DNA from 3 places in the Pseudoalteromonas sp. NZS37 genome. Region 2 is predicted to be linked to each of the others. Evidence: predicted binding sites of a transcription regulator. Region 2 holds the regulator's gene; each other region holds the start of a gene.
What was found. Region 2 encodes LexA, which represses DNA repair genes until DNA is damaged. Its sites were predicted from a motif close to TACTGTATNNNNATACAGTA; they were not measured.
Positions count from the first base shown of each region.

Region 1: the regulator LexA is predicted to act here: its motif matches at 1,803-1,822, upstream of I6F47_RS16070 (exonuclease domain-containing protein).
Region 3: the regulator LexA is predicted to act here: its motif matches at 1,412-1,431, upstream of I6F47_RS00360 (YebG family protein).

Region 1 covers NZ_JADYXL010000009.1:64,338-67,627, forward strand. The annotation lists gene I6F47_RS16060 (hypothetical protein) at 188-1,054, shown strand; gene I6F47_RS16065 (phosphatase domain-containing protein) at 1,166-1,705, opposite strand; gene I6F47_RS16070 (exonuclease domain-containing protein) at 1,834-3,290, shown strand, end outside.
Region 2 covers NZ_JADYXL010000012.1:73,179-76,468, forward strand. The annotation lists gene coxB (cytochrome c oxidase subunit II) at 1-1,032, opposite strand, end outside; gene lexA (transcriptional repressor LexA) at 1,516-2,133, opposite strand; gene I6F47_RS18220 (PaaI family thioesterase) at 2,301-2,741, shown strand; gene I6F47_RS18225 (hypothetical protein) at 2,742-3,122, opposite strand.
Region 3 covers NZ_JADYXL010000001.1:73,072-76,361, reverse strand. The annotation lists gene putP (sodium/proline symporter PutP) at 1-768, shown strand, start outside; gene I6F47_RS00360 (YebG family protein) at 1,043-1,360, opposite strand; gene I6F47_RS00355 (ComEA family DNA-binding protein) at 1,674-1,970, shown strand; gene I6F47_RS00350 (DUF6170 family protein) at 1,995-2,297, opposite strand; gene dsbB (disulfide bond formation protein DsbB) at 2,299-2,817, opposite strand.

The DNA.
Region 1 (3,290 bases), on a different contig from region 2:
CACTGTGATGTTACTGTAATAATGATTAGCAACTTATAAAGTGAGCCATAAAAGCAGAGCAACCGGTGGATTTTTTAGCAGGTATTATCGAAGGTAGTAAGTCTATTATTCATCCGGCACGCGGTGCAACTTAGTTGTTAACTAATTGAGATTAGTGTAAAAAGAACCTTTAATTGAGGGAATGTTTATGGATAAAAATCTTGGTTTTTTATCAATATTAATAGCTGTCATAGGTTGTTCTATTATTACGTTTATATTTTTTAACCGATTCACTTTCTCATTAGAGGCCTCATTAGATAGCTGGGTGAAAACAGCAACTTACTTCAGTAGTGTTTTTTCGCCACTATTATTGTTTGCATCTATATTACTACTTTACCGTACTTGGAAAGACTCTAAAACAGCTCTGGATTATCAGCGAGAAGAGTTGATAGCTCAAAGGCACAACTATGAAAGGCACATCAAAAATCAAGAACTCAAAGATAAGCTGGAGATTTTTGCGCGAAGGGTAAGAGAGTTGTCCGAGAAATTTACAAACCAAAAGATGAGTACGCTTATTAATAATGTAGATCTGGCGAACAGGATCAACCAACTTGAGTATAATTCGCTGAATAACAATATAATAGCAAGTTTCAAATTAAATAAGACCTCAAGTGAAGCATTATTGAAGTCTATTGAGAAGATAGATAAACATACTTTATCCCCATATATAATATTTGATTATTGCTACACATCGTCACTGACCTTAGGGGATGTTTTTGCACAAAGTTTTTATGAAATAGAAAATGATGATGATTTATATGATATCTTGAAGAAGGCCAAGAATTCCCCAGACTATCATGTGAAATATATCATTGCTTATGCTTTGATTAGCAGTAGTGATTTAGTCGTAGAAATTAGGGCTTTTTATTCACTTATATATCAGATAATCAATTTAGATGAAGTTAATAAAAAACTTTTCGTTGATGAGCTTTTATTGAATTTCAATGAACGCATTGCCCAGAATCTTATCTATATAAATAAGAATACACCCAATGACGCGCTCAATATACATTAATTAAAAATCAAAGGCGTCAAATATCAATTTAATAATTACTGAGAGTCCTTTCATTTCTGTGAGTTGAAATAATATTCATAATGCGAAGTCTTCCCTTACTCAGCTAGTATCTTACTTCTCAAACTTCTCAAACTTCTCAAACTTCTCAAACTTCTCAAACTTCTCAAACTTCTCAAAGTACTCTTTTTGCAATTCTATAGTTAGCGCTTTAGGGCGAATGCCCTGTACTAGGCTGTATACCTCTTCTTTTGTGTAACCCGCCGAATTTAAAATAAGTGCAGCGACTAACCCTGTGCGGCCAGTGCCGCCTTTGCAATGTATGGCAATGGTTTGCTTGTTCTGCATGGCTTGTAGTATTTCGGTTTTATGCGTGTTCCAGCTTGATGTAAAAGGCTGTTTTGGTGCTTCGTCATCATTTATAGGTAAATGAAACCACGTTATATCGTGCTTTTTGCACTCACTATTAATTGATTTTACGTTGTTTTTTTCAAGCTCCTTTTGAGGCATAAGTGATAGTAGCATGTTAGTGTCAGCGGCTTTTAATGTGGTGATTGAGTCAGCTAGGTTTTGTGTTTTTGTACCTGGGCAAGGCGTAAAAATAATATTTGCGCCGTTATTGAGTGATAAAACATCGTACGGGTGCGCGCTCATGGTAAGTCCTTTACTTTTAATGAATTTGCTTTAATAAGCTCACTATAGCGTGTTTTAGTTACAAGTTTAAGATTGAATAATAAGCATAAATACTAGATACTGTTTTTATATACAGTTATGGCGATATTATGAAAAAAGAATTACCAGCAAAATACTATTTAGCGCATTTTAGAGAGCTTATTGAGTTTGTAACTAGTAAATGTATGCATTTACTTGAGCCTAAACATAGTGAATTTATTAGTAAAATTAACCAGCTAGATGAACAAAGCCAGTGCATGTTGGCGCGTGTGTACTCGCGAAAGCCTTATTTGGTGCAGGCGCAATCGCTTAATTATGAAGAAATAACATCGCCGCATCAGGCTATTTATACGCTAAAAAAAGTGGGTATTTTATTTGAGCCAAACGAGCAGCATTATTCGCAGCTTTTAGCGCACCTAACTAAGCCTTCTTTGGTTGAGTTGCTAAGTAATTACCCTGAGCAAATAAGCTTTAAAAAGAGCGCCGCTAAAGGCGCGCTGGTGGATATTGCGCGTGAGTTTTTTAAGGCATGCCCACAAGAGCTTGTGCCACTTTATAGCCAGTATGTAATTAATAACCGCAGTGACTACTACGAATATTTTGAGTTTTTATTTGCAGGTAAACTAAGCAGTGGAGATGTGAATCATCAAAACCGTTTTGTAATGCGAGACTTAGGCCTAACCGCTACGCGCGAAGGACACAGCGAGAGCTTGTCGCGCTTTGAAACACTTGACGAAGCGCAATCAAATTATTTATTAAACCGTTACCGGTTAGCATTTAAAAATATTACAGATGAGAGCGATTACGTCGCTTTAGCGTCGCAGGTTTTAGTGCAAGCTGCACATGGTGCAATTGCCATTGTATTAAAAAACAAATTATTAGTTAGGCTTTATAGGCAGCTAAAAACAGTTGATAGCGAACTTGCTTTTAGCTTACTAGAAGGGTGCGCGGATGATAGCGAAGCACAAGAAATTCAAATAAGAGAGCAATACAGGCTTGGCAATAAAGAGTGGGTAAAAGCTCGATTAGAAGCCATTATCGAAAACCCGCTCACTGATGATTTACTGTATTTTGCTGACGATTTTTTAATGCGTAAGTTTAATAAAAAAACACGTTCTCGTTTAAGTGCCATGCTTGCCGACACCCAATGCGTGCTAGAAATAGATGAACTTTACCGAGGTGAAGTAGAGCAGGGCGTAAACGATTATTATACTCGCCAAGGTATGGCTGTATTTAATACCGAAAACACGCTTTGGCAAAGTTTGTTTGGTTTAGTATTTTGGCATGAGTTATTTGTGGAGTCGCCTTATCCGCCATGCAATGAGTTTGATATTTATCCGCAAGTATTAAGGCTTGGTAATTTTTATGAAGCGCAGCAAACACAAATAAATGAGCGCTTAGCACAATGCCAAACGTCGCAAGCATTACTTAATTTGGTATGCAAAAATGCAGCACAATACTTTGACCAACCTAACGGCTTGTTTAGATGGCGTAGCAATTTATTAGAGCCACTAGAAGCGCTTATTTTAAACAGCCCTATTAAGGCGTTAATTGCGCACTTAACAGC
Region 2 (3,290 bases):
TTGCTTTATAGATAACTGTTTGGCAAATGCTTGCATTGCCGTACCGGGTCGCCCATGGATAACTACATCAATGTGATCTTTTATATCGCCAAGCACTATAGGGCTGCCTTTAAGTGCAGGAAATACACCCGGTAACCCCATGCCAGTAGGCTGATGACATGCAGCACAATTGGCCATATATACTTGTTCGCCTAAAGTCATTAATTCTTCTTTTGGGAGGGTTTTATCAAGTAATGCGGCATCTGCTAATGCTGCTTTTTGTTTAGCTTGCTTTGCATCTGCAAGCCACGTTTTAAAATCAGCCTCAGATTTAGCGACCACCACAACGGGCATAAAGCCATGATCTTTACCACACAACTCAGCACATTGGCCTCGGTAAGTACCTTCTTCGTTTATGTTCGTCCATGTTTCGTTTATAAAGCCGGGATTCGCATCTTTTTTAACTGCAAAATCAGGTACCCACCAAGAGTGAATAACATCGTCAGAAGTCATTAAAAATCGTACTTTTTGATTTATTGGCAGTACGAGAGGTTTATCAACCTCAAGTAAGTAGTTAGGATTTTTATCTGCAAGATTCGCTATTTCATCTTGCGGGGTAGATAAAATAGAGTAGAACTCTACATCTTCACCCATATATTCATAATGCCATTTCCATTGCGAGCCTGTAATTTTAATAGTGAGATCAGCTTTGCTGGCATCTTCCATTGCAATTAGGGTTTTAGTGGCTGGTACTGCCATAGCAATTAAAATAACAAACGGGATTGCAGTCCAAAGTATTTCTACTTTAGTGCTTTCGTGAAATTGGGCAGGTACAGCCCCTTTAGATTTACGGTGATGAATAAGTGCCCAAAACATAATTGCGAACACTATCACCCCAATCACACAACATATTATAAATATGGTCATGTGCAGCTGATATACATTATTGCTTATATCGGTTACGCCTTTGCGCATATTGTATTGGCTGTTAGCCAAAACTGGGTGCGAAAAAACACATAATATAAGCCACAAGGTAGAGGTCAGTTTACCCATGTGACGGCTCCTTTGATGCTATTGCGAATGCAAAGCGAAGAGGCATACGGCTTAAACGCCAATTCGTTATTTTTATTTTTTTAGTCAATCTCATTTAATATTGATTGGTTTTGCTGCGCCAACAACGGGTTTGTGTATATTGTGTGTTCTCAAAACTAAAAAGCTGTGAGTTATTATTAGCTCAGCACATTAATAATTAGCTAAAAAATGAACAACAAGCAAGTTTTAGTATAAAAAACAATCAGGTGATATTGAGTAATTAATAAAAAATCAGTAACCAACTAGGTAACAGTAAGTTCAAAAGATGAGCAAAACAAAGGGGTTTAACGCATTCGAAGGGGGAAAATATAAGTGCAAAAAAGTTTACAGCTTAAATTGTCAGTGAGCTATTTATGCCCTATTTTTAGTGCGAATTTAAAACAAAAAATGCGTACTAATTAGTACGCATTTATAAAACTGCTTGTTTAAAAGCTATTTTTAAAGTCACATCCAATCAGCGTTTCTTATAACGCCAACGGCTAAGCCTTCAATATTAAAAGACTCATTCTCAAGATCTACTTCAATAGATTCAAAATCGTCGTTTTCAGCATGAAGTAATACTTTACGACCCGCTTTCTCAAGACGTTTTACAGTTACGTCTTCGTCTAGGCGGGCAACAACAACTTGCCCGTTTTCAGCGGTTTGAGTACGATGTACAGCAAGTAAATCACCATCCATAATACCAATATCTTTCATGCTCATACCGTTAACGCGTAGTAAAAAATCTGCAGCCGGTTTAAACATTAATGGATCGATTTTGCAGTGACTTTCAACGTGCTCTTGCGCCAAAATAGGTGAACCAGCAGCAACACGCCCTATAAGCGGTAAACCTAATTGTTCTGGCTCTTCTTCTTCAATTAACTGAATACCACGGCTTGCACCTGGTTTCATTTTAATTGCGCCTTTTTTAGCAAGTGCTTTTAAATGTTCTTCAGCAGCATTGGCACTTTTAAAACCTAATGTTTGCGCTATTTCAGCACGTGTAGGAGGCATACCAGTGTCTTTAATAAAAACTTTAATTAGTTCGAGTATTTGAGCTTGGCGGTTCGTTAATGGTCGCATACAACTGGTTTTCCATACAGTACATTTAACTGTGAGTATATACAGTTAAATAAAAATCGCAAATTTAAATTAAGCCTTAAAATAGCCAAAGTAATTTCACTTGTGTACATTTTAGGGATATAACTAAAGCTAGATTTATAAATGATTAAAAAAGCAAAGGAGTCATTATGAGTATTTGGTACCAGCCCATCACTTTAGAGCTGTGCAAGCAGTTAGAACAAGGCATTGATGGCCAAGGAACATTAATGAAAACCATGGGAATAGAAGTCACTGAAATTGGTGATGATTACTTAGTAGCCACTATGCCGGCAATTCCTGAGCATCATAACCCAATGGGAATGGTTCACGGCGGTGCTAACGTTGTACTTGCCGAAACAGTTGCCAGCTATGCAGCTAACTTTGTTGTCGATTTTACAAAATTTTACTGCGTGGGGCAGGAAATTAGCGCAAGTCATTTAAAAGCATCTCGCAGCGGCACTTTAACAGCAACGGCAAGAGCGTTTCATATTGGCAAACGTAGTTCAGTGTGGGAAATAAAAATTACAAATAGCCGCAATGAGCTGTGCTGCGTATCAAAAATGACCGCAGCAGTCGTAGAGCGAAGATAGTTACTTTTCGATTGGGTAAATTGTAATTTCCATACCCGCACCAATCGCAGATATACGTAGTAATGTATCTGCATCTAAGGCTTGATTAAAGCACTTAGGGGAAGTGCCTGATTCAAAACCAATATCAAACGTTCTACGTGAACAGCTTAACCATTGCTTTAGCGCGTTACGCGAACACGATTCAATAAGCTCACATATATGGTTTATTGCTTTGTCAGGCGTGTTTACTACACCTGTTGCTTCAATACGCGCTAATTGACGGTATTCGTCTTTGTCATAATGTAAAATCGTCGCGACTTTTTTCAAGTCTGCCACTAGCAAACTAATATCTTGCTTTGATTCAAGCTCAAGATCTACATTTAAAAATTGAATTTCCGACATCGTTTCGTATTTATCCTCTAATAATTTCATTGCAAACTTTAACGCAGTTTTACCGTTATACCAAATCAACTATGCTCTATTAACCACTTTATATAGATATTTCGCAGCTTTTAAGTATTTTTTAGCGTTTAAAGCTAGCTGGATATCAAACACTCAGCTCAATTAAAC
Region 3 (3,290 bases), on a different contig from region 2:
GCAATGGCATGGGGTTTAGGTTATTTTGGTCAACCACATATCATCGTTCGTTTTATGTCGGTACGTAGTGTTAAGGATATGCCTAAAGCTCGCCGTATTGGTATGACATGGATGATTGTTGCTGCCCTTGGTGCTGTTGGTACTGGTATATTTGGTGCTGCTTATACTTATGAGAATAATATTGTAGTTGAAGATCCTGAAACGATTTTCCTAATTCTTTCTGAGTTATTGTTCCATCCACTTATTGCTGGCTTTTTACTAGCTGCAATTTTGGCTGCTATCATGAGTACTATCTCATCGCAATTGCTAGTAAGCTCAAGTTCATTGACTGAAGATTTATATAAAACATTTTTACGTAAAGATGCTAGCGACTTTGAATTAGTTACTGTTGGTCGAATTAGCGTTGCATTTGTTGCCCTGTTTGCAATTTATTTAGCGTACGATAGAGATAGCTCTATTTTAGACCTAGTAAGTAATGCATGGGCAGGCTTTGGTGCTGCTTTTGGACCTCTTGTATTGTTTAGCCTTTATTGGAAACGTATGAATTTTGCTGGCGCCTTATCTGGTATGTTAGTAGGTGCGTTTACAGTGCTTGTTTGGATTTATGGTCCGTTTACTATTAATGGTGAAAGTTTAAGTAGCTTTATGTATGAAATAGTACCTGGCTTTATTTTAGCGAGTATCGCAATTGTTGTTGTTAGCTTAGTAACAAAAGAGCCAGAGCAAAACATCACTGCTTTATTTGATGAAGTAGAAAAAGAGCTTTAAATAGCAATTACTATTCATTTTAAAATGAGTAGTAAGTAATACCAATCCGCGATAATACTTAATCATTTTGCGGTGCTAAACGTGTTGCTACCGGCGTTAAAAAATTATCATTTAGAACAACTAAATATCAATTTTTTGCCTAGCTATCAACACGTTTTTCCACCCTCAAAATAGATCACTTAATTAAGCGAATTGGTATAATAAAAAAGGGAGCAACTAAGTTGCTCCCTTTTTTATTTAGTTTGTCCCGTCCGAGGAGAGGGCAATCTACGAGTTAACTTGCTTTTTTATCGTTGTTATCTTCAATTGACGCAACGTTATCTGACTTTTTACTTTTTGCTGGCGCTTTGGTAACAACTGGATCTTTGCCGCCCTTTAATATGGTCATAAAGTCATCTTTGCTTTTCGCTATTTCTAAAGCAAGTGATTCAATTTGTTGCTCACTAAGCGGTACGTCTACCTTTTCTAGCATTAGCTCAAGTGATTCTGCTATATCGAGCATCTTGTCATAAGCATCAGCTTCTTTTTTGGTAGTAAACGTCATACGCTCGACTCCGTTTCGTTCTACAACATATTTAACAACAACAGCCATGATTTCTCCTGAAAAATTGCTTGGCACCGTGGTTTGTAAAAACCATTAGATTACTGTTTTTATGTACAGTAATGGTTTGGGCGTAAATTTGCAAGCGCGAAGTATTAATTTTTAGGTGTCTTAAATTTGACAAAAAACGGTAACTTTACTTTAGTTAAGCAATCACTTGTTGTACCAGCTGCATTTTCAGGATTTCGGATCATAGTGATAATGCGTTTAGGTACACTTTAAATGATGAGCTTTTCAGTTCCTTACTTTTTGGTTTTCCTAAGCAACATTCAAAATTAAGAAAAGAAGAATAGGGACAAGTTTGATGAAAACGTTAAAAAATTTATTCATAATAAGCTTATTATGCTTACTACCTGCAACTACCGTATATGCACAATTATCGGAAGTAACTAAGCAAATGCCTCAAGTTGAGACAATTAGTATAAATAATGCTGATGCAGATATGCTTGCTAAGCTACCGGGTATAGGTAAGAAAAAAGCGCAGGCAATTGTGGATTACCGTGAAGAAAACGGCGAATTTAAAAGCGTTAGTGATTTATCGCAAGTTAAAGGAATTGGTAAAAAACTATTAGCCAAATTAGAGGGGAAAATTTCACTTTAATAGCAGTAGATAACAATCAGGGCGCTATGCGCCCTGATTAAATTGTTTTAATGCATCGCTTAAGTGTTTTTTAGCAAAGTTGATTTCAATAGGTGTTGTTAAAAGTGGGTAGCAAAGTCCGCCGAGTATCAAAAACGGGATTAATATCCAACCTTTAAATACCGTGAATATTAAAAATAGTGGACTTAGTAATATTAATTTAATAATACGCAGTAACACTTTATCAGTTGGCGATAACATACTTAAAGAAAGTGCTATTACGTCTTGGCGCTTGCGTACTTTTAGATGTTTAAGCTCATCTAATTGGCTTGAAAAAAATGTAAACATATCAAATCGACTTTTTAATTAATAAACGGCCAATAACTATAATAAATAGTGTTAGTGAGAAAATCCCAAATATAATTTCCATCCAAGCAGGCATGCTCAAACCAACAAACTGCCAATCTATATTTCCACAATCCCCGGTCGCCTGAAAAAAGCTAGGTATCCATTCATGTAACGGCATAAACGATGGGAAGTTTGGTTCAAACTCACAGCTAAATGCAAAAGGGTCTGTGGTGGTTTGCATATCAATATGCTCGCGAGCAATTAAATATCCCCAAACACTCGATACACCCCAAATTACATACGCTAATATACGAACTGCTTTGCTCTGTGGTTTAGTCGAACCTACGATTCCTGCGCCTAATAGACCCAGTACGGCTGTACGTTGATATATGCACATTATGCAAGGCGCCAATCCCATTTGGTATTGAAAGAAAAGGGCGGTCACTTCAAGTAAAAAAACGATAGCTGTAAATAAAAGCCACGGGGTACGTTGGGTGGGTAATTGGGCAAGCCAGTTCATAAAAATTCCGCGTTTAAATAAGACGTTAGATTATGACCTAGGATAATGTATGCGGCAACAAAAAGGAAAAAAAAGCTACCGAAGTCGCTTTTTATAAGATGAAATTATTGACCACTCAATGCAGCCTCAGCAGAGGCTACATGACGCTCTACTTAGTTCCCATTGATACATAAGCTTAGTTATATCGCTTACTTATACTACATGGTACATTGCCTAATCAATTCTTTAAAGTTGCGGTTAGAACGCTCTGTTGCATAGGTGTTCCTTTTTAATGTACTTATGTGTTTTAAGTTGATTAAGCTAGGTATGGTGTAAATAAAAAATACCAATAATTACAATGTACCTACAATGAATATTGCTCTGTATATTTATACATTGTAGCTATATTAGAAAAACCTAAATTTTATTATTTATTAATCTTTAATTTCTACTCATTTGCTTATTAATATACCTGACTTTACTTGTTAGTTATG